One region of the Lysinibacillus sp. Ag94 genome, then DNA from elsewhere that is predicted to be linked to it. Evidence: predicted binding sites of a transcription regulator. Region 1 holds the regulator's gene; the other holds the start of a gene.
What was found. Region 1 encodes LexA, which represses DNA repair genes until DNA is damaged. Its sites were predicted from a motif close to CGAACATATGTTCG; they were not measured.
Positions count from the first base shown of each region.

Region 1 (10,792 bases):
ATTATAGCTGATGAGCTAAACATTGAAGGAAGTTCCAAAGGCTTTTACTGTTTTGTTATTATGCTGCTAATTCATTGTGCGGCTATTTGGATTTCTTTAGTGAAATCCTCTAAACATGAAAAAATACCGCAATACTCAGAGGAGATTTAACCTACTGAGTATTGCGGTATTTTATTTAATTATAGCGCTTTTACCTTCGCTACAACATTTTCTACTGTGAATCCGTATTTTTCCATCACTATTTCACCTGGTGCAGAAGCGCCGAACTTGTCAATTGCAAGAACGTCCCCTTCAAAACCAGTGTATTTATGCCAACCGAATGATGAGCCCATTTCGATTGCAAGACGTTTTGTTACAGCTTTTGGAAGAATAGATTCTTTGTAAGCTGCGTCTTGTTTTTCGAAGCGATCCATAGATGGCATTGAAACTACTGCCACATCTACACCATCAGCTTTTAATGCTTTTTGTGCTTCGATTGCAAGTGAAACTTCTGAGCCTGTTGCAATTAAAATGGCATCTGCCACTTCTTTTGTAGCAGGAGACACTGTATAAGCACCTTTAGTAACACCTTCACGTACTGTATCAATAGATGCGTCAAGAACAGGTAAGTTTTGACGAGACAATACTAAAACAGTTGGTGTTTTTTCAGATGCTACTGCTAGCTCCCATGCAACGGCTGATTCATTTGCATCAGCTGGGCGAACAACAGATAAATTCGGCATTGCACGTAAAGATGCAAGGTGTTCGATTGGTTCATGTGTTGGACCATCTTCCCCTACAGCAATTGAGTCATGTGTAAATACATAAGTAACAGGAAGACCCATTAATGCAGAAAGTCGTACAGCTGGACGAACATAATCAGAGAATACGAAGAATGTACCACCAAATACGTTAAGACCACCGTGAAGTGCCATGCCGTTCATAGCAGCACCCATTGCAAACTCACGTACACCGAACCAAATATTACGGCCAGCATAATCGTCTGCAGAGAAATCTCCAGCATCTTTCATCGTCGTTTTATTTGAGCCAGCAAGGTCAGCTGAACCACCGAAGAATGATGGCGTTTTCTTTGCAATTGCATTGATTGCATCTCCAGAAGAAGAACGAGTAGCTACTGATTTACCTACTTCATAAACTGGTAATTCTGAAGCAAAATCCTCTGGTAGTTGACCATTCATTGCCTTTTCAAATTGCGCTGCTAATTCTGGGAACTCTTGCTTATATGCTTCAAACTTAGCATTCCAAGCTTCTTCGGGCTGTGCCCCTTGAACATTAGCTGCTGCTGCAAATGTGTCATATACTTCAGCAGGAATTTGGAATGGCTCGTGTGCCCATTCATAAGATGCTTTCGTTAAAACAACTTCATCTTGACCAAGCGGTGCACCGTGAGAAGCAGCTTTACCAGATTTGTTTGGTGAACCAAAACCAATAACAGTTTTCACTTCAATAAGTGTTGGCTTGTCAGTTGATTTTTTAGCTTCTTCGATTGCTGCGTTAATTGCGTCAACATCTGTACCATCTGCAACTTTTAAATAGTTCCAGCCATAAGATTCGAAACGTTTTTGAACATTTTCTGAGAATGATTTTTCTAAATCACCATCTAAAGAAATATCGTTTGAATCGTATAAAACGATTAACTTTTCAAGTTTTAAGTGACCTGCTAAAGAGATAGCTTCAGCCGCTACACCTTCCATTAAATCGCCATCGCCACAAAGTGCAAATGTATAGTGATCAACGATGTCATGTCCTGGTTTATTGTAAGTAGCTGCTAAATGGCGTTCAGCCATTGCCATACCAACTGTCATAGCAATACCTTGACCTAGAGGACCTGTTGTTGCCTCTACCCCAACAGTATGACCATATTCAGGATGTCCTGGAGTTAATGAATCCCATTGACGGAAGTTTTGAATTTCTTCCATTGGTAAGCCGTAGCCACCTAGATGAAGTAGGCTATATAAAAGCATAGAGCCATGACCTGCTGAAAGTACAAAACGGTCACGGTTAAACCATTTTGGGTTAGCCGGATTATGGTGAAGTTGTTTTGTCCAAAGCGTATAAGCCATTGGCGCAGCCCCCATCGGTAAACCTGGGTGACCTGAGTTTGCTTTTTCAATTGCATCAATTGACAAAGTTCGGATAGCATTAATCGCTAGTTGATCCGCATGTTGAGTCATTATTTTGTGACATCCTTTCTCGTCCTATATATTGTTCTTATACAGTTTAGTCAACATTGCTTCAGAAAACAATGGTTTTGTTATACTATTAAAGATTTATAACATACTTTATCTTTATTCAGCGAAAAATCCCACACACAATAATAATACCTCCGGCGGGATGTCACGGATAAGGAGTTAGCTTCACATCCTACGAAAACGGCTAACTGACCTGCATCGCGCAAGCCTAAGCTCAATTTCAAAATCCAGTCACAATTACGCTGAGGCGTTATTGACCTAAATGTGTCATATTAATTGAGAAATTTATTTTTTTTCGCTTGTTTAACTTTTTCTGGTGTTACATCATTTCCTTCAGCATCTACTACTTTTACGTTTTCAATTGTATCTCGCATCGTTGATCTAAATGTATCTAGATATTCTTTACGAAGCGCTGATCGTTCCTTAGCTTCTGCCTCTGTTAATGTACCACTTTTAGCCTTAGCAGAAAGTTCATTGATTCGGTTAATTTTTTCTTTTGATAACATAATTACACACCTTTCAATACATATCTTAATGAATATGGTATGTAAAGTATAGCATGTATCCCCTTGAAATGCAGTTATACCAACCTTTCAAGTATCACTTTATTCTTGAATTTAGTATAAAGGAATTTCTAGAAACTTCACTCAGCTTGCAGGTTAAGGACAATTAGCAAATATAATTTGTTCTTTATTTACTAGCCCATTTTCCAGAAACAGCAGATAACATTAGCCATGGTTCAATAAACATATTAATTAAAATATGAGCTACTATTGGTGCAAAGGTACTTCGTCCAGCTACAATATAAAGCGTTGCGAGAAGACTCCCTAATATTGTTGTACTTATAATAGCAGGTAATGCAAATTTCCAATCCCCTTTTAAAAGTACCCACATACCGTGAGCAATTCCAAAGAGTATCCCTGAAATAAATATTTGTGCTACGTCTGAAAATGCAATTGTTAATAGGTATTCCATAAGTATATGTCTGAAAACAACTTCTTCTACTATTCCTGTCACAACGGCAGCCCATATTCCAATTACTTTAAGCCAAGAAATAGTAAATAAATGAGCTCTTACAAAAGGTATAGCACTGAGTGTGTATGTAACGTATCCCGTTATGATAAATAGTGTAAAAGTCCAAATAAATATATTCGAAAATACATCCGTCCTAAAGCCAATTCCATTTTCAATAAAACCTTCAGGATTATTATAGAACCAAAAAATTATACTAGCTGTTAGCATAGTTGCAATACTTACTAATATCCAACCAGTTTTAGTTCTATCACTTGAAGTAGTTATTTCATTCATATTAGCCCTAACCTCCTAATAATAAATTCTTAAATAGTCAATTACTCAAAAAATTCATATCCCTATATTGTTTAGATCTCTATTTCATTTGCAATATATTAAAAGCTTTTAATTTACCTAAACTCAATATAACGAACGAAATGTACCCCAACAATACGTTTGGAGTAACATGTTGTTATGATTGTGTAAGATGCCTTTTTCGAATAATAACCTGCATTTTCCAAAACGCTGAATATGCTATAATTTTCTTGAGAGGTGATAAAGCTGAAAATAGAGGTGAAAATAGATTCAGAGTATAAAGAGCCACATGTAACAATTTGTACAGCAAAACTTACTCCTACGATACAAGCTGCTATTTCTTTATTACAAAAAGAGAAAGAAGAACAAATTTTAACAGGGCTAGCAAATAATAAAACATATATCATTGATCCAAATTCAATTATTGTTATTCGAACTGAAGGAAGAGAATTAGCTTTATATAATGAAGATAATAATCGTCTCATATTGAATAAACCTTTATATGAATTAGAGAAGCGACTAGGGAATAATTTTATACGGATTTCTAAATCTGCAATTATAAATCTAACAAAAGTTAAAAATATCGAAGCTTCATTTAACGGAACAATGGAAATTGAGCTAGTTTTAGGAATTAATGAAGTAATTACTCGTAATTATCGAAAGCAATTTAAAAAGCGTTTGGGGGTTTAAGTTAGGTGCATTTTTTTAAAAATGTAGCGTTTGGTGTAAGTATGGGCTGTACAGTTTTTGTTTTTATTAATCTTTTCGGTTCATGGATTTTTGGAGATATTTTTTTCGAAGCTATTACGGCTGGCTTTATACAACAATCCCTTGGTTCAATTATTGTAGGACTCGCTTGTGTATTACCATCGTACATTTATCAAGTAGAACGTTTAACATTTTTACTACAAACAGCTATCCATTTTGCAATTTCTTTAGGTACTTTTATTGTTGTTGCGCTATTTTTAAATTGGCTTCCCACATCATCTATAGGAATAACTTTGTTAATGCTATTCTTTAGTGTTTTGCTATTTACTCTAATTTGGGTGTTATTTTATTTATATAACAAATCAGAAGTGAAAAAAATGAATAAAAAGATTGATGAGCTGATAAATAAATAGAAAATAAAACTAATGTGAAATGAGGAAAAATGAAATGTTTATCAAAACGAACAGACTTTTAATAAGAGAATTTGAGATTCAAGATTGGCAAGCTGTCTATGAATATACTTCGAATCCAAATGTAATGAAGTATATTCCCGAGGGAGTTTTTAATGAGGAAGAAGCTAAAAAGTTCGTATCTGAAAATAGCGGTGAACAGGCAAAATACTTCCCTGTTATTTTAAAAAGCGACAATATTGTCATTGGTCATATTGTTTTTCATCAATATTTTGGTGAACATACATATGAAATTGGCTGGGTATTGAATCCGAACTATTACAATAATGGCTACGCCTCTGAAGCAGCAAAAGCTGTGCTGAATTACGGATTTAAAGAAATGCAACTTCATAGAATTATTGCTACATGCCAACCAGAAAATATCCCATCCTATCGAGTGATGGAGAAAATCGGCATGAGACGCGAAGGTTATTTTAAAAAATGCATACCAAATGGAGATGAGTGGTGGGATGAATATTACTATGCGGTCTTAAAAGAAGAGTGGGCATAAGATGCTTTTAGGGATTATCGATTTCTAGAGGAGAAATATAGATGAAAAAGACCGCAGTATTATTGTATCCCCAATTTAGTGAATATGAATTGAGTGTAGCATTATCTATATTAATGCAAGGAAATAAACCGTCATAACTGTTGGATTAAACAGCGAAAAAATTAAAGGGGAATCTGGGTTATCCTGTATGGCAGATACACAAATAAGTGATATTAATCTTGACGAAATCGATAGCTTGATATTACCAGGGTGTATGGATATAGCTTTATTAATACATGAGCAAAAATTAATAGATTTTATTAGTCATGTAAATGCCAAAGGAGCTATCATTGCAAGTATTTCTAGCACGCCATCTCTTTTAGCAAAAGCAGGCGTATTAAAGAACAAAAAATATACTGTAGGATTATCTCCAGAAGGTATGGATAAGCTGGGCTTCTTTGATCTTAGTCATCTCTCTGAAGACTTAGTTGTACAAGACGGCAACATCATAACTGCAAGAGGCAAAGGTTTTATACAATTTGGCATTACTGTGGGTAAAGCCCTGCAGCTCTCTTTTGATGAAAATTGGTACAGGGCATAACAAAAAAATCGCTAAAGAGAGGTAGAAATCACTACTTCTCTTATTTTTTTACTATTCATTCTATTTGTTGATCGGGTATACCCGTCACTTTGGAACTTAACCTTTAAAAATTAAAAAATCAGCGGGACGATAAAAACCCCACTGATTAATACGTTACTTTATTTTGCCCGCTTCCCTCTTGATGTTCCCGATATCTCCTATGGACTGTAGCTTTGCTTACTTCAAAGCCTAAACCTCTAAGTGTCATGGCGATTTCCTCAAAGGTGAAGCCTCGATTACGTAGGTTGACAATTTCGTCTATAGGAACATCCTTACGTTCTTGACCATTTGGATTTCCACGGTTAGATAAATTGTTTTCAGGGCGATATCCATTTTCAACGGCACGACGCATGCCACGTCGTATTTTAGCATTATGGATTCTACGCTGGTACTCCTCTACGATTGCTAAAATTTCTAAGAGCATCGTATCCATTTCATTTAATTGTATAGGTCCCTCGTCTCGCATAGAAAAAACATTAGTTTCAGTTTTCTGCAATAAATGCAATACTGCCATTCGAGCATTTCCACGTCCTAAGCGTGTTTCATCCTGTACAAATAATGCTTCTATTTCTTTTTCTTTAATGAAATCAAGCATTTCTAGTAAACCTTCACGTTCCACATCATAACCACTATGCTTGTCCTTAAAAACATGCTTAACTTCGTAGCCCTGTTCTTTAGCATAGCGCATCAACTCCTCCTGCTGACGCTCTAACGAGGAACTTTGTGTCTCTTTTTCTGTACTCACACGGCAATAGACAACGGCCGATTGTTGATTCATTTTCATTTGTCGTTTCTCGCAATTTCAATTGAATTTATAGGGGATGGGTCACCCACTACTGGAATCACTAAGGATTTACCTGCAATAATTTGTGCGTTCGATAATTCATTTTCTGTTTTCACAAGCTTAATCCATTCATCCGTTTTCATTTTACCACGGTATTGATCGGCTAACGACCATAAGCTATCACCATGTGCGATTTCAATTTCTGTGTACGTTACATCGCCTGGATCTGTTATAAAAAGGTATGCCGCAAAAAGCAAACAAGCTCCTAATAAAGTTGTAATATGTGGATTTTTCTTTAACCAGTTCATGTTTAAAACCCCTTTTCTAGAATGTTTGTTCGGAATATATGTTCTCATATTAATACGAACAAACGTTTTTGTCAAACACTTTTCGAACCTATGTTTGCTTAAGTGTTCGCATTCTGTTATACTACTAATTAGTAAAATGATTAAAAAAAGAGGTGAGCAATTATGAAAAAAGTTTCGAAAAGACAAGAGGCCATATTAGAGTTCATTAAAGAAGAAGTACGAGCAAAGGGGTATCCACCATCTGTACGTGAGATTGGGGAGGCAGTTGGACTTGCTTCAAGCTCAACAGTTCATGGGCATTTAGCTCGTTTAGAACAAAAAGGCTTGATTCGACGCGATCCAACTAAACCACGTGCTATTGAAATTTTAGAGCCAGAGGATTCTATCCAAAAGCAACACGTTATTCATGTCCCATTAGTTGGGAAGGTTACTGCAGGTTCTCCAATAACTGCTGTTGAAAATATCGATGAATATTTCCCACTCCCAGATATTTATGGTACAAGTGAAGATCAATTATTTATGCTTGAAATTATGGGTGAATCAATGATTGAAGCTGGCATTTTAGACGGAGATCTAGTTATTGTTAAACAAAAAGCAACAGCTGATAATGGTGATATTGTCGTAGCAATGACTGAAGAGAATGAAGCAACTGTAAAGCGCTTCTTTAAGGAAAAAAGTCATTTTCGTTTACAGCCTGAAAACTCAACAATGGAGCCAATTATCGTAGATCAAGTTTCTATTTTAGGGCATGTTGTAGGTCTATATCGTCGTGTACATTAAAAGTATCTCAATATTAAAGTATAAAAGGAGGTTATTATGTTCACAAATGGGCATATACCTCTTTTTCTTATCTTTTGAGTGTTATTTTAATCACTAAAAAAGAACCCACTTGAAAATGGATTCCTTATACCTAGCAATGTATTCATGTTCATCACCAAGGATATCTTAGTAAAGTTTATGCCTCTACCTTAAATTTCAAACTTGCCTTTACAAATGCAGCAAATAGTTTCTTTGATATTTCATCTCCTGCAATAGCTAACTCTTCAGGATGCCATTGAACTGCTAAACAAAATGGTAAATCATCATGCACTACCGCTTCAACGATACCATCACTTGATTTTGCTACCACTTTCAGCTTTTCTGCTACTACGTTTATTGCCTGATGATGAAATGAATTCACAGCAATTTTTTCTTCCTCAATAATCGTTTTTAATAATGTATCAGGTGATAGGTTAACATAATGTGTTGTAACACCTCTTGCTGCTTGTTGCACATGCTTTATTAATTTTTTACTATGATACTCACTTTCAATATCCTGATAGACTGTGCCTCCAAATGCAACATTTAGGATTTGAAGCCCTCGACAAATTCCAAGAATCGGCATTTTCCGAATAGAGGCTGCATTAATTAAAGCAAGCTCCACTGCATCTCGTTCAGGATGAACCTTCCCTAATTTAGGTGTAGGTTCTGCGTCAAAGAGGAATGGATGTACATCATAGCCACCGGATAGTAATAATCCGTCCGTCAACGATAAAATTTGTGCTACATCCTCTTCAACACCAATTGGAATTATTAGTGGAACTCCCCCTGCTTCCATTATACTTTTGCTATAAGCAGCATTTAATCTTGAGGACAAATCATCCTCCGCAAAAGCCGTTATTCCGATAATTGGTTTCATCCTATCCCCTCCATGATCTTTAGCTTGCATTCACTGCCTATGAAAGAATCCGTCAATGATTACTTACCAAAACCCAAGATACCAATTCATCAACGCATCCCCATAGAAATAGATGATAATAGCTGCGAGAGCAATAGAAGGTCCGAATGGTATAGGCGTTTTCCTTCCCTGTCCACGTATCTTTAATACAACGATGCCAACAATCATGCCAATTACTGCCGCTACAAAAAGCGTCAAAATGGTATGTATTGTCCCGAGTACGAGACCAAGTAAAAAGAATAATTTAATATCGCCACCACCCATTCCACCTCTTGATAGAACAGCTATACAATATAATATGCCAAAACCTACGACAGCACCAACTATACTGTCCCACCAAGGAGACAACGGAGAGATCACGCGTCCAAAAACTAGCAATGGTAAAAAGAATAATAGCACCTTATCGGGAATAAGCATATACGCAAAATCCGATACAACAATAATGACTACTAATGAAATTAATAATAGCGCCACAAATAATTCTGCACTAAAGCCTAATTGCCAATAAGCAAAAGCAAATAATAGGCCTGTAATAAGTTCCATCAGTGGATAAATCCAAGAAATTTTTTGCCCACAGCTACGGCATTTTCCACCTAAAAATAAATAAGACAAAACAGGCACCAAATCAAGCGCCGTCAACTGTCTCTTACAAGAAGTACAATGCGAGGGTGGGCGCACAATGGACTCCTTCATAGGCACACGTAAGCCAACTACATTAAAAAATGAGCCAAGAACGAGCCCAAATAGTAAAACTGTAATGGTATAAGCGATTTCCATTTTTATGTCCTCCTATACTAATAGACGCCCATACACTTAAGTATGCGCGCCATCTAGATTATTGTTGTCCTTCATAATAAAACGTCGTTACTTGTATAGTTGCTTTTAAGGTTGTATCAGCGTCTTCCTTGAATTTCGCTTCTTCACCAGTTAATGTGAAATCGATCGCATCAATTTTCATCACACGATCAATTTTTTCAATTTCTTTTATAAACTCAACCATAGCTTTATTATCCAATGCGACAACTTCAATATCAAATGTTACGAGTTTTAATTCCTTCGGTAAGGAATCTTTATTGAGAGTAGCAGTTGGTATTTTATCTTTCACTTCAGGTGTTTCATCATTTTTAGCAACAGCTTGTTCATCCGCTTCAGCTGCAGATTGCTGTGTATCAGCCTGTTCCTCAGTATTTGACGAGTTAGGATCTGTAATAGCTGACTCCATTACGAGCGAATCATAATTATTAAAGTCCATACCTTCTATCCGCGTGCCTGTCACCACTTCAATCTCTTCAATATTTCGAATTACTTCGTCAATCGCTCGAGTTTGAGGTACTTTTTTACGTAATGTTAAGTTACTTGTACGATTAGATTTACCGTTCTTTTCAATTAAAGCAATCTGCTCCTGAATTGTAGATACTTCTTGTTGAAGCGCGATATTCGAGCTTTCTTTCGCATCCACTTCTTCTAATTTAGGTGTTACTATATAGTAATAAAGCGCAAATAAAATGGCTGCAATTAAAGCTGTTAAGATAAGAATCGTTGAATTTTTACTACTTGTCATGATTCTCTACCTCCAGCGAGAAATTTAAAATCAATTCCTAATGTAATAGTTGCCGAATAACGTGGTACTTCCTTAAACTTGTTCTTAGCACTTTTTTCCTCTTGGTTCTCAATAGCAATAGCAACATCAAAATTAGAAATAGTATCGACCTGTATATCATTGAAATAAGGGCTTGCAGTTAGCTTTTCTAAATAAGATGATATAGCTGACATCGTTTCAAAATCAGCCGTAATTTCAACATTTTTCTCACCAAATACATAGTTCCTTAAATACGTTTGCTCTGGTAATAATACTTGCGTTTCATCCATTAAAGGTGTCACAGGATAGGATACTTTTTCCACAAATTGTACGGATTGCTCCAATGAGCCTTTATTCGCATTTTGCTTACTATCTAACTCTATTTGAAGTTGTTCGCGTTGCGATGAAAGCTCTACTTCCTGCGCATTTAATTTTGTAAGATCACTTTTTGCTTGGAAAAACAAGAAAATCATATATCCTATTATCATACCAATAAAAATAATAGATACTACATATATTAAAGTAGGCGTTGAATGCTTCTTTTCCAAATTCGGCAAGAGGTTAATGTCTGGTACCATCAGTTAACCTCCTTTAATGCA
Region 1 covers NZ_CP096780.1:1,227,462-1,238,253, reverse strand. Annotated here, with positions in the region: gene MY533_RS05490 (hypothetical protein) at 1-150, shown strand, start outside; gene tkt (transketolase) at 180-2,174, opposite strand; gene MY533_RS05480 (DUF896 domain-containing protein) at 2,465-2,698, opposite strand; gene MY533_RS05475 (CPBP family intramembrane glutamic endopeptidase) at 2,883-3,500, opposite strand; gene MY533_RS05470 (LytTR family DNA-binding domain-containing protein) at 3,777-4,208, shown strand; gene MY533_RS05465 (DUF3021 domain-containing protein) at 4,214-4,639, shown strand; gene MY533_RS05460 (GNAT family N-acetyltransferase) at 4,674-5,186, shown strand; gene MY533_RS05455 (DJ-1/PfpI family protein) at 5,374-5,766, shown strand; gene MY533_RS05450 (YneB family resolvase-like protein) at 5,912-6,589, opposite strand; gene MY533_RS05445 (cell division suppressor protein YneA) at 6,586-6,897, opposite strand; gene lexA (transcriptional repressor LexA) at 7,060-7,677, shown strand; gene MY533_RS05435 (gamma-glutamyl-gamma-aminobutyrate hydrolase family protein) at 7,853-8,575, opposite strand; gene MY533_RS05430 (prepilin peptidase) at 8,639-9,391, opposite strand; gene MY533_RS05425 (potassium transporter) at 9,450-10,175, opposite strand; gene MY533_RS05420 (PilN domain-containing protein) at 10,172-10,771, opposite strand; gene pilM (type IV pilus biogenesis protein PilM) at 10,771-10,792, opposite strand, start outside.

Region 2 (10,792 bases), 2.1 Mb from region 1:
GCTTCTTTTATAGAATGCAGTTTATGCGTATCGCTGGTGAAGAGGCAGTCGGCATTTATATGACCGTCTATCCGGCGTTCATTTTCTTCATCTCACTCATTCAACTTGGACTACCTATCGCTGTGGCAAAAATTGTAGCAGAGTTACTAGCAAAAAACAAACGCGAAGGCATCTATGGTGTTATGCGTACGGCTACACTTTGGTCATTTATTGGAATGATCATCTTTATGCCGATTGTTGCACTTACTATACCATATATATCGACTACTCTTTTACATAATGAACAAACAACATTCACGCTTTGGATTGCACTCTTTGCTGTACCAGTGTCAGTTGGTTCTGGATTATTGCGCGCTTATTTACAGGGTATTGCGAAAATTACACCAACAGCTTGGGCTCAAATGATTGAACAAATTATTCGCATTAGCTTCATCACATTTACACTGCCGTTTGTCGCTGCCTATGATAACGCTGCCGTTACAGCCGCCACTGCTATGGGTATTACGCTTCTAGCTGAAGTTGTTGCTTTCTTGTATTTGTGGATGCATTATATTGTCTCAAAGAAAAGATTATTGACACGGAAAAACAAAATCGAGGCTTATCCTGCCTCCCCGATGTTACGGATTGCCCTTCCTTCTGCAGGAAGCAGGCTATTTGGATCTTTTACTTGGTTTTTAGAGCCAATCATTTTTTTAAAGGCCTTAACAATGGCTGGATTGACGGCCTCCGCAGCAACCATTTTATATGGGGTTATTTCGGGTGTACTAGTCCCACTATTATTATTCCCAGCCTTTGTATCTGCTGCACTTTCGATTGTCCTTATACCGGCTGTTAGTGATGCCGTTGCACGCCAACATATACCGCTTCTACAGGAACGCATTTCTGTATCATTACGACTATCATCCTTAGTGGGCTGTGTGGCTGCAACGTACTTTTTCGTTCATGGAGACGACTTAGCTATGAAGCTCTTTCACTTACAAGAAAATCGTGGGTATGTGAAAATATTGGCCCCCATTTTTTATTTTTATTATATACAGAGTCCATTGAATTCTATTTTACAAGCAATCGGTGAGGCTCGTGCAGCAATGATGAACTCCATTTATGGAGGTCTTGGTAAACTTTTTGTTATGTTCGTACTTGCTTCTCAGCCTGGAATACAAGAAAAAGGTGCCGTTGTAGCAATTGGCTTTGGCGTTTTATTAACTTCATTCTTGCATATCGCAACAGTAAGACAGCGCAAAAATTTGCGTGCTGGCTTTAGAATGTTTGTAGTGCCATATAGCTGCTTTATTGCTGTTTGTGTTACTCAGTATTTCCTGATGCAAATAATGCCACTGCCCTTTATTTTAAGTAGCTGTGTAACCTTATTTTTACTATTTACTTTCTTACTATTTACCAATCAGTTGCGCATAACTGATTTGCGCTACCTTCGTAAGCTGGCCAAGAAAGTTTAAGATTCTTTCAGCTGGATATGAAGCCGATCTTCCTCCCAAACACAAAAAAATACAGTGTTACTATCTGTAATATTATTTTTAGCAAGCTCTGCCATTAACCAATCAGTATCTTTATGCAAGACCTTTAAATGCCTATCCTGAATATCACCGTCGATAATAAGTGGGTAAACAAATGCCTTTTCATCTTTTTGGTATACGGACAAATTGCCGGAGGGCTCTAGATAGGCATAAGCAATATCTGTAACGGAAGCATTTCCGTTTTCGCGTAATTGTTGACACAAATCATCTAAATTATAGCGTTGCTTGCGCATTTCACTTTCTAAAATGACACCATCCCTTATAAGCAATACTGGATCACCATCAACTAGGTCACGGAATCTTTTATTTTTGAGTGAAATATATGCCGTTATTATTTGAATGAAAAACAATATGATGATGGGTAAAATTACTTTAAATAAAGGACTTTCGAAATCATCAAGTGCAAATGCAGCAACCTCAGCCATTAAAATGGATACGACTAAATCTATTACAGACAATTCGCCGACCTCACGTTTACCCATTAAACGAAAAATTACTAGGATAAACACATATAAAAAGCATGTTCTAAAAATAATCGTAAAATATTCTTCCATGCAGTCACCCCCAATTTATAAGGTGACCGTATACGTTACTTTTTATACAAAAAAGCCTTGTCAAAAATGAATTCTGCATTTTGACAAAGCTTTACATATAGTGTAAGGCGTTGTCCACTTTTTGGACAACGCCTTTAAGATTAATTTCGCCTTGGCGTAATTGGCCTGAATTTTGAATTGTGCAGGCACAATACATTCCTTTGAAAATCCGTGACATCCACCATAGGCTTTAGACCAACGTGATGTTGGTTACTCAGTCGGTGTTCTGTCGCTGTCGCACAAATAACTTGCCACAAGACGTGACGTTCTTAGACTGAGTTTCTTTATTTCAGTAGGTTTTGGTTTGCCCACGGCAAAGAAATCTCTACCGTATTCATCTCATTTTAAGATGCGGACATTTCTACTGAATGAAGATACATATTAGTTATTTACAATACGTCCGATTGCCTGACGATCAAATTTTACGCGCACATTGTCTGCGATTTTTAATGTTATAGTTGTGTCCTCAATTGAGTCAATCTCACCATGTAAGCCACCGATTGTAATAACTTTATCTCCACGTTGCAAATTACTCTGCATATTTTGTGTTTCCTGCTGTCTCTTTTTAGCAGGGCGGATTAAAATAAACCACATTGCAACGAACATGATTAAAATCATGATTAAGCCAGAATATTGTTCCATGATTCTTGCCCCCTTTCCAATTCTTATTTAGTATAGACTATTCCACCATAAAAAAGCGACGGACAAGCCCAAAATTTTTCTACATTACTAATATTTTTTCTAAGATAGACATTTTTTTGCTAGAATTATTCACATTTCACACAAATTTACATGTCTTTTTACTAATATTAGAAGTTCTTCGCGTTTGGTCCATTAAAGCCGTATTTCTCGAAAAATTCTTCTCGGAAATCACCCAGACGGTCCTCACGTATTGCCTCACGTACTTGTTCCATTAGCTTCAACAGGAAGTGTAAGTTATGATAAGTCGTTAAACGGATACCAAACGTTTCTTCTGTACGGATTAGATGACGAATATATGCGCGTGAATAGTTTTTACATGTATAGCAATCGCAGTTAGGATCGATTGGTCCGAAATCACGTGCATATTTTGCATTTTTAACAACTAAACGACCTTCAGATGTCATTAATGTGCCATTACGGGCAATACGTGTTGGTAATACACAGTCAAACATATCAATACCACGAATAGCACCATCGATTAATGAGTCAGGTGATCCGACACCCATTAAATAACGTGGTTTATTCGTTGGCATTAATGGTGTTGTAAACTCTAATACTCGGTTCATAACATCCTTAGGCTCACCAACAGATAGCCCCCCAATTGCATAACCTGGGAAATCTAGCTCTACTAATGCTTCCGCAGAACGACGACGTAACTCCTCGAATTCTCCCCCTTGAATAATTCCGAATAGCCCTTGGTCTTCTGGACGTTTATGTGCCTCTTTACAACGTTTAGCCCAACGAGTTGTACGGTCTACTGATTGCAGCATATAGTCATATGTCGCAGGGTAAGGCGGACATTCATCAAAAGCCATCATAATATCTGAGCCTAAATCATTTTGAATTTCCATCGCCTTTTCTGGGCTTAAAAACAATTTGTCCCCATTCAAATGATTGCGGAAATGAACTCCTTCTTCTTCGATTTTACGGAATTGACTAAGTGAGAACACTTGGAAACCACCTGAATCTGTTAAAATCGGGCGATCCCAGTTCATAAATTTATGCAAGCCACCCGCTTCTTTAACAATATCATTACCTGGTCGTAGCCATAAATGATACGTATTTGACAGAATAATACCTGCATTCATGTCCTTTAATTCCTCAGGTGACATTGTTTTAACAGTTGCTTGTGTACCAACAGGCATAAAAGCTGGCGTTTCAAAAGAGCCATGTGGTGTATGCACGATGCCAAGGCGTGCTCCTGTTTGCTTACAAGTATGAAGTAGCTCATAACGAATTGCTGGTTGTGTCATATTATAAAAATTCCTCTCTTATCTAAAGTAAAAACAGTACTCCGATTTTTTCTTTATTCTCCCTTTGGACGAATAAACATAGCATCACCAAAGCTAAAGAAACGATACTTTTCTTCTACAGCTTGATGATATGCACTTAAAATGGTTTCTCTTGTTGCAAGCGTACTAACAAGCATTACAAGGGTAGACTTTGGTAAATGGAAGTTTGTGATGAGACCATCTACAATAGTAAATTCATATCCCGGATAAATGAAAATAGACGTCCAACCTTGTTCTGCTCGCACTTCGCCTTTATATTTAGAGCCGATAGTTTCTAGTGTACGCGTAGAGGTAGTACCAACAGCAATCACTTTTCCACCATTACTTTTTACTCGATTTATGATAGATGCGGTTTCTTCCGTTACACTATAAAATTCAGCATGCATTTCGTGATTTTCAATTGAATCTACGCTTACAGGACGGAAAGTTCCAAGTCCCACATGTAAAGTGATAAATACAACTTCGACCCCTTTTGCTTTTACTTGCTCTAATAATTCTTCTGTAAAATGCAAGCCTGCAGTTGGTGCTGCAGCTGAGCCACGCTCTTTTGCATAAACGGTTTGGTAACGATCCTTGTCCTCTAATTTTTCACGAATATATGGAGGTAGTGGCATCTCACCAAGTTGCTCTAAAATCTCATAAAAAATCCCATTATATTTAAACTCAAATGTACGCCCACCATGCTCAAGCTCTCCTGTACAAGTAGCTGTCAGTAAGCCATCTCCAAATGTTACAACTGTGCCGACTTTTACACGTTTGGCTGGTTTAACAAGTGTTTCCCATTCATCCGTACCTGCCATTTGCTTTAATAGCAGTACTTCTATATGAGCACCCGTTTCCTCTTTAACACCCATTAAACGCGCTGGTAAGACCCTTGTATCATTTAACACAAGGCAGTCTCCTGCTTGTAGTTCATCTAAAATATGAGCAAAATGATGATGCTCTACATTTTTCGAGCCTGGCGTCACTACCATTAAACGACTAGCTGTACGGTCCAAAAGTGGTGTTTGTGCAATAAGCTCTTCTGGCAATTCAAAATCAAAATCTTCTACACGCATGAAAATACTTCCTTCTTCTAGGTTTGTTGGGGATATTCATATCCAAAATGTTCGTAGGCTGAATGTGTTGCCACACGTCCACGTGGCGTACGCTGTATAAAGCCAATTTGCATCAAATATGGCTCATACACATCTTCTATCGTTACTCGTTCCTCGCCTATAGATGCTGCCAGCGTATCTAAGCCTACAGGGCCACCACGGAAGCGCTCAATCATATTGGTCACAAGTTTATGATCAATATGGTCAAGCCCTCTAGGATCGACTTGTAATAGCTCGAGCGCTTGCTTAGCAAGTCCCTCCGTTATCATACCATCTCCGAGCACCTGTGCATAATCTCGCACTCGTTTTAGCAAACGGTTAGCAATACGGGGTGTACCACGTGAGCGTGTCGCCATTTCAAGTGCTGCTACTTGCTCAATCTCAACATCAAATAAATGCGCACTACGTACAACAATTTCTGCAAGTGACGTATTATCATAATACTCTAACCTCAACAACACGCCAAAGCGATCTCTTAAAGGTGCTGATAATGCGCCAGCTCTTGTTGTTGCACCGACGAGTGTAAATGGTGGTAAATCAAGTCGAACAGAACGCGCTTCGGGGCCTTTACCAACGACAATATCTAAACAAAAATCCTCCATCGCAGGATAAAGCACCTCTTCTATAGCACGAGGCAGGCGATGAATTTCATCGATAAATAGCACGTCCCCTGGTTCCAGTGAGCTTAAAATAGCTGCTAAATCTCCAGGACGTTCGATCGCAGGGCCGCTAGTCATGCGCACATTGACATTCATTTCATTAGCAATAACAGCAGCTAATGTAGTTTTACCAAGTCCAGGCGGTCCATATAGCAGCACATGATCTAAACTTTCCTGACGAAGCTTTGCTGCTTCAATGAAAATTTGTAAATTCTCCTTGACCTTATGTTGACCAATATATTGTGCTAATCTTTGTGGCCGTAAAGATAATTCAAACTGTTCATCATAGCTACCTGCCTCACTAGCAATCATACGTTCAGGCATGTACTTCCCCCCCTTTCACTATTTTAACTTTAATAGCAATTGTAAAGCTTGTTTCATAAATGCATCTGTTGTTTCAAGCTTGTCGTTTTCTTCGAGCTGTGGACGTATTTTTTCTAATTCTTTTTCAGAATAACCAAGTGCCATTAAGGCAAGAATAGCTTCTTCAAGCTCATGTTTATATGGATTCACACCAAATAACGGTAGCTCATCTTCTGTACTTGGTAGCTCGATAGTCTCCAACAATCCGCCAAGTTTACCTTTTAAATCTAAAATCATTTGACGTGCCGTTTTCTTACCCACACCAGGAAACTTTACTAAAAATGATTCATCTTCTCGTTCAATGGCACTGATAACCTGTTGCGGGTTCCCAGTAGCTAAAATAGCAAGTGCACCCTTCGGTCCAATTCCTGACACTAAAATAAGTTTACGAAACAGTTCTCGCTGATCTAAATTTGGAAAGCCATATAACACTTGTGCATCCTCACGTACATGCAAGTGAACAAAAATTTGTTGTTCAAGAGCCGATGTCCGGAACGCAAATGGATTTGGTGTATTTAGCTGCCAGCCAATCCCTTGTTGCTCAAGGACGATATACTCAGGAGTTATACGCTTTACTTGTCCTTTTAAATAATCATACATTCTATATTCCCTCACAATCATCGTCTTCGATTATAGCATATTACGAACGAATGCTCGACTATAAGAAATAACACAAGTAGTCGTTCACATAACAAAAATGACCGCCAAAAGACGGTCATTTCTTTATCATTTTATCAATATCGTACCACAGTTTTGGCCAATATGTGAGAGCCCGTTTTGTAAATGGCACTAAATAATCTAAAAATAACAGTTGTTGATTTAATGGTAAATCCACTGCAAAAAGCCATTCACGTAATAGCTCATTTGGATATTTTAAACGATGTAGCTTTTTTTTATCTAATCGTTTCAACTCTGGTAGCTCAGCAAATATTTTACCAAGGTCATAATCTACGGCAGGCAATACACGATGTAACCATAAAATATATTCATCATCTGCTTCCCCAAGGTGAGCCAAATCAAAATCAATTAAACGTAATTCCCCATCTGAGCACCATAAAAAATTATGATGGACGACATCTCCATGTAAAAGCGTTATTTCTTTTTCGGGTACATCTTCCTGAGCGATTAGCTGTAACGATTTCTCACTATAATGTAAAATTTGATTGATTTCTTCTTTTGTTAAAAATGCACGAAATTCATTCCGTCTGCTTTTAAAACGCATATGACGCATTTGCCATTTTAAAAGCTGTGAATAGGTGTGCAAACCTGGCACTCGCTGCCAAGCAATTTTTTTATGTGTATCATGTAATGTATTTAAGAGTTTTAGTGATTCCTTCCGATCCTTTAGATGTGCAAAATTAGCACTATGACTTCCTTCTTGCCAATCTTGCACGATTAAATACTCATCTTCACTTTTCATTAAAGGTAAGATTAGCGAGGGCTCCAAATGTCCAAGTCGTCGATGTATAACCCTTACCTTTTCCGCTATTTCTATCTGCTTTGCTCGTTTCACAAAATAATTTTTAGATTGATATTTATACTTCCAAATATTAGGCTTTACTTCTTCAATGATATACGCTTTTTCACCATCGATAAGGCGTCATCCCGCCTGGAGAAAAATGCGGTGACATCCATGGTCCTACCGAAGAATGTGGCATATGGCAATGTGATGGACATGGCATTGGGCATGGTGGTGGACATGGCGGTGGACAGTAACATTGGTCCATTTGCCACGTCGGCATCATGGCTGGTTGAGCATGACAACCACATGGCTGTTCCATTTCCGGCATTTGCTGATATTCAGGGCTCATAGGGAAGAATGGAGATGTACTAGATTCTAAGAAATCTCCCGCCCCAGCAACTTTTTCGCATCCCGTTTCACATGATGGTTGCTCTGGCATTGTATACGCCTCAACTTGCGGTTCCATTGGGATTGGCATCGGCATTGGCATCGGCCAATACATATGATGATGCACTGGCTGATGGCAGCTTGCACAATGTGGTACTGCAGGCATTTGCGGCATGATAAAAATCGGTTGCGGCATTGGTGCTGGTGGTGGTGCCTCCGGTTGGGCTACGGGCTGTGGTTGTATTTGAATTGGAGAAACATTTTGCTCTACACTTGGCATGACAACGTTTTGATTCCAGCTAAGCTCAACAGGCGCTGGCTGAGGCATCGGCATTGGCATTGGATAAGGAATTGGAATCATCTGTGGTTCTGGCATTGGTGGCGGTGGTACAATAATTGGTGGTGGCGTTGGTCTTTGCACCTCTTTTTCTTTAACATGCCTTGTAGGTGACTCCTTGTGCATATGCTCTTTGTGCATGTGCTCCTTATGCCCCTCCCTATGGGATTCTCTCTGGCCTTCCCTATGTCCCCCCTCTCTATGTCCTTCTCTATGTCCTTCCCTATGCATTCCCCAATCCGTTTCTCGATGATGTTCTCTATGTGGTTCTTTGTGTATTTTTTCAGGTAGGATAATTTCCATGCCCGGTACAATATAATCTGGATTAGCAAGATGGGCATTCAGCCGCTTTAAATCTTCAAACGAAACTCCGTACTCTTTCGCAATCTTCCACAACGTGTCTCCCTTTTGGACAATATGAATACGCAATTTTTTCCTCCCTTCCTCTCTTCGTATCATATGTTCAATGTTTCATTTGGATACAAAAATTTCACGCAGTTGGAAATGCTTCATGGTACACTAGTTTTAAGGAAAACTGCTTCCTTTATTACAAGCAGAGGTGATCTCTTATGAAAAAAATGTTAGGCGAAGAACGCCGACTGCAACTCCTAGCACAACTAAAAAAAAGCGCAGCACCTATAACAGGGACGGACCTAGCTAAATTCGCTAATGTTTCTAGACAAGTCATTGTCAATGATATGACATTATTAAAGGCTAGAAATGAACCTATTATTGCAACTAGCCAAGGATATCTTTATATGCATCAGGAACAATTACAGCAAACTGTTGAACGTACAATTCCTTGCTTCCACACTGCCGAGGATGCAGAAGATGAACTTATTACAATAGTTGATTGCGGTGGTACAGTAAAAAACGTTATTGTTGAACACCCAATTTATGGGGAAATTACCGCATCCATTATGGTTTCTAACCGTCATGAGGTAAAACAATTTATTCAACGCGTCAATGAAACACAGGCAAGCTATTTATCCGAGCTTACAGGTGGTACACATCTTCATGTTATTTCTGCTCCTTCTGTTGACATTTTAGATTTAATTGAACTTACTTTACAAAAAAAGGGTTACTTAGTTGTAGATCAATAATTTAACAAACTTTCCTTAGCTGCTAGCTTTCACAAAGACTAGCAGCTTATTGCATTAAATGATTTACTTGAGCTCTCCTTTACAGATTTCAACAAAAAGAGCTATCCACTTTACTTGGATAGCTTAAAAGTTAGAGAAATCTTTTTCGTTGTGAAGATGTCGGCATTAAACATGCTTCTTTTCGTCCAAAAAGACGATATCTATTTTTAGCAAATAATCGATACATTTTATTTCGTATAGATGGAGGAATTATGATGAAAATACAAAAAACAGGCCAAAAACTATCTAATCTCCTACAGATTTTAAGTGCTGCTGTGGATTCAAAATATACCTTTCCCTGTTCGATTAATAGGACACTATCAATATTTTCTGGTACTTTATATTGTGCAAGTAATGCCTGCCCAGCTTCACTTTGGATGGACGCAAATTGAAAATACTCTGCTTGATCATATTTGATAATAAATTGCACACTACTATCACAAAAATTGCAAACTCCGTCAAACAAAATAATGCCCCCCACAATGATCCCTCCTAGCCACTGTTATTACTCGTCCGATGTTAGATAAGTAAAGTATGTACCAAGTGACTTCACCTTGCAACCAAGTGCAGCTAGTTCTTCCATAGCACCACGCATCATAGGCTCCTTCTCATCTGCTAATACATCAATCATAAAGAAATAATCACCTAAGCCTGTTTTTAATGGTCGTGATTCGATTTTACTTAAATTTAATTGTCGCCATGCAAATACTGATAATACTTGATGCAATGCCCCTGAACGGTCCGTTGGCAATGTAATCATGAAGGTTGTCTTCGCCTGTCCATCAGATAATTCTTGCGGCAATCGTCTATTTTGTTTTGATAACACGAAGAAGCGTGTATGGTTAAAATGGAAATCATGAATATCAGGTTGAACGATTTCTAAGCCATATTTAACTGCTGCCGCAGCATTTCCAACTGCCGCAATGCACTCGTTTGGATTTTCAGATACAAATTTTGCAGCTGCTGCTGTAGATGTCGTTTGATGTAACGGAACATGGCTGAAACGATAAAATAAGTATTTATGACATTGGGCTAGAGCATGTGGATGTGAATAAACACCTGTAATCGATTCCCAATTGTCCTTTTGCGCTTTATTGACCATTAAATGCTGCTGTATTTTCAATAGAAGCTCACCTGTAACATATAGGGTCGCCTCATGGAATAAATAATCAAGCGTTAGCGATACAGATCCTTCTAAAGCATTTTCTAGTGGTACAACCGCTAAA
Region 2 covers NZ_CP096780.1:3,350,827-3,361,618, forward strand. Annotated here, with positions in the region: gene MY533_RS15520 (putative polysaccharide biosynthesis protein) at 1-1,454, shown strand, start outside; gene MY533_RS15525 (DUF421 domain-containing protein) at 1,451-2,086, opposite strand; gene yajC (preprotein translocase subunit YajC) at 2,507-2,767, opposite strand; gene tgt (tRNA guanosine(34) transglycosylase Tgt) at 2,935-4,080, opposite strand; gene queA (tRNA preQ1(34) S-adenosylmethionine ribosyltransferase-isomerase QueA) at 4,134-5,177, opposite strand; gene ruvB (Holliday junction branch migration DNA helicase RuvB) at 5,195-6,199, opposite strand; gene ruvA (Holliday junction branch migration protein RuvA) at 6,218-6,838, opposite strand; gene MY533_RS15555 (phosphotransferase) at 6,954-7,751, opposite strand; gene MY533_RS22240 (LysM peptidoglycan-binding domain-containing protein) at 7,822-8,853, opposite strand; gene MY533_RS15565 (transcription repressor NadR) at 8,994-9,527, shown strand; gene MY533_RS15570 (thiol-disulfide oxidoreductase DCC family protein) at 9,658-10,047, opposite strand; gene pheA (prephenate dehydratase) at 10,072-10,792, opposite strand, start outside.
Region 2: ruvA (Holliday junction branch migration protein RuvA) is a predicted target of LexA. The motif match lies at 6,882-6,895, and genes of this name have one in related genera.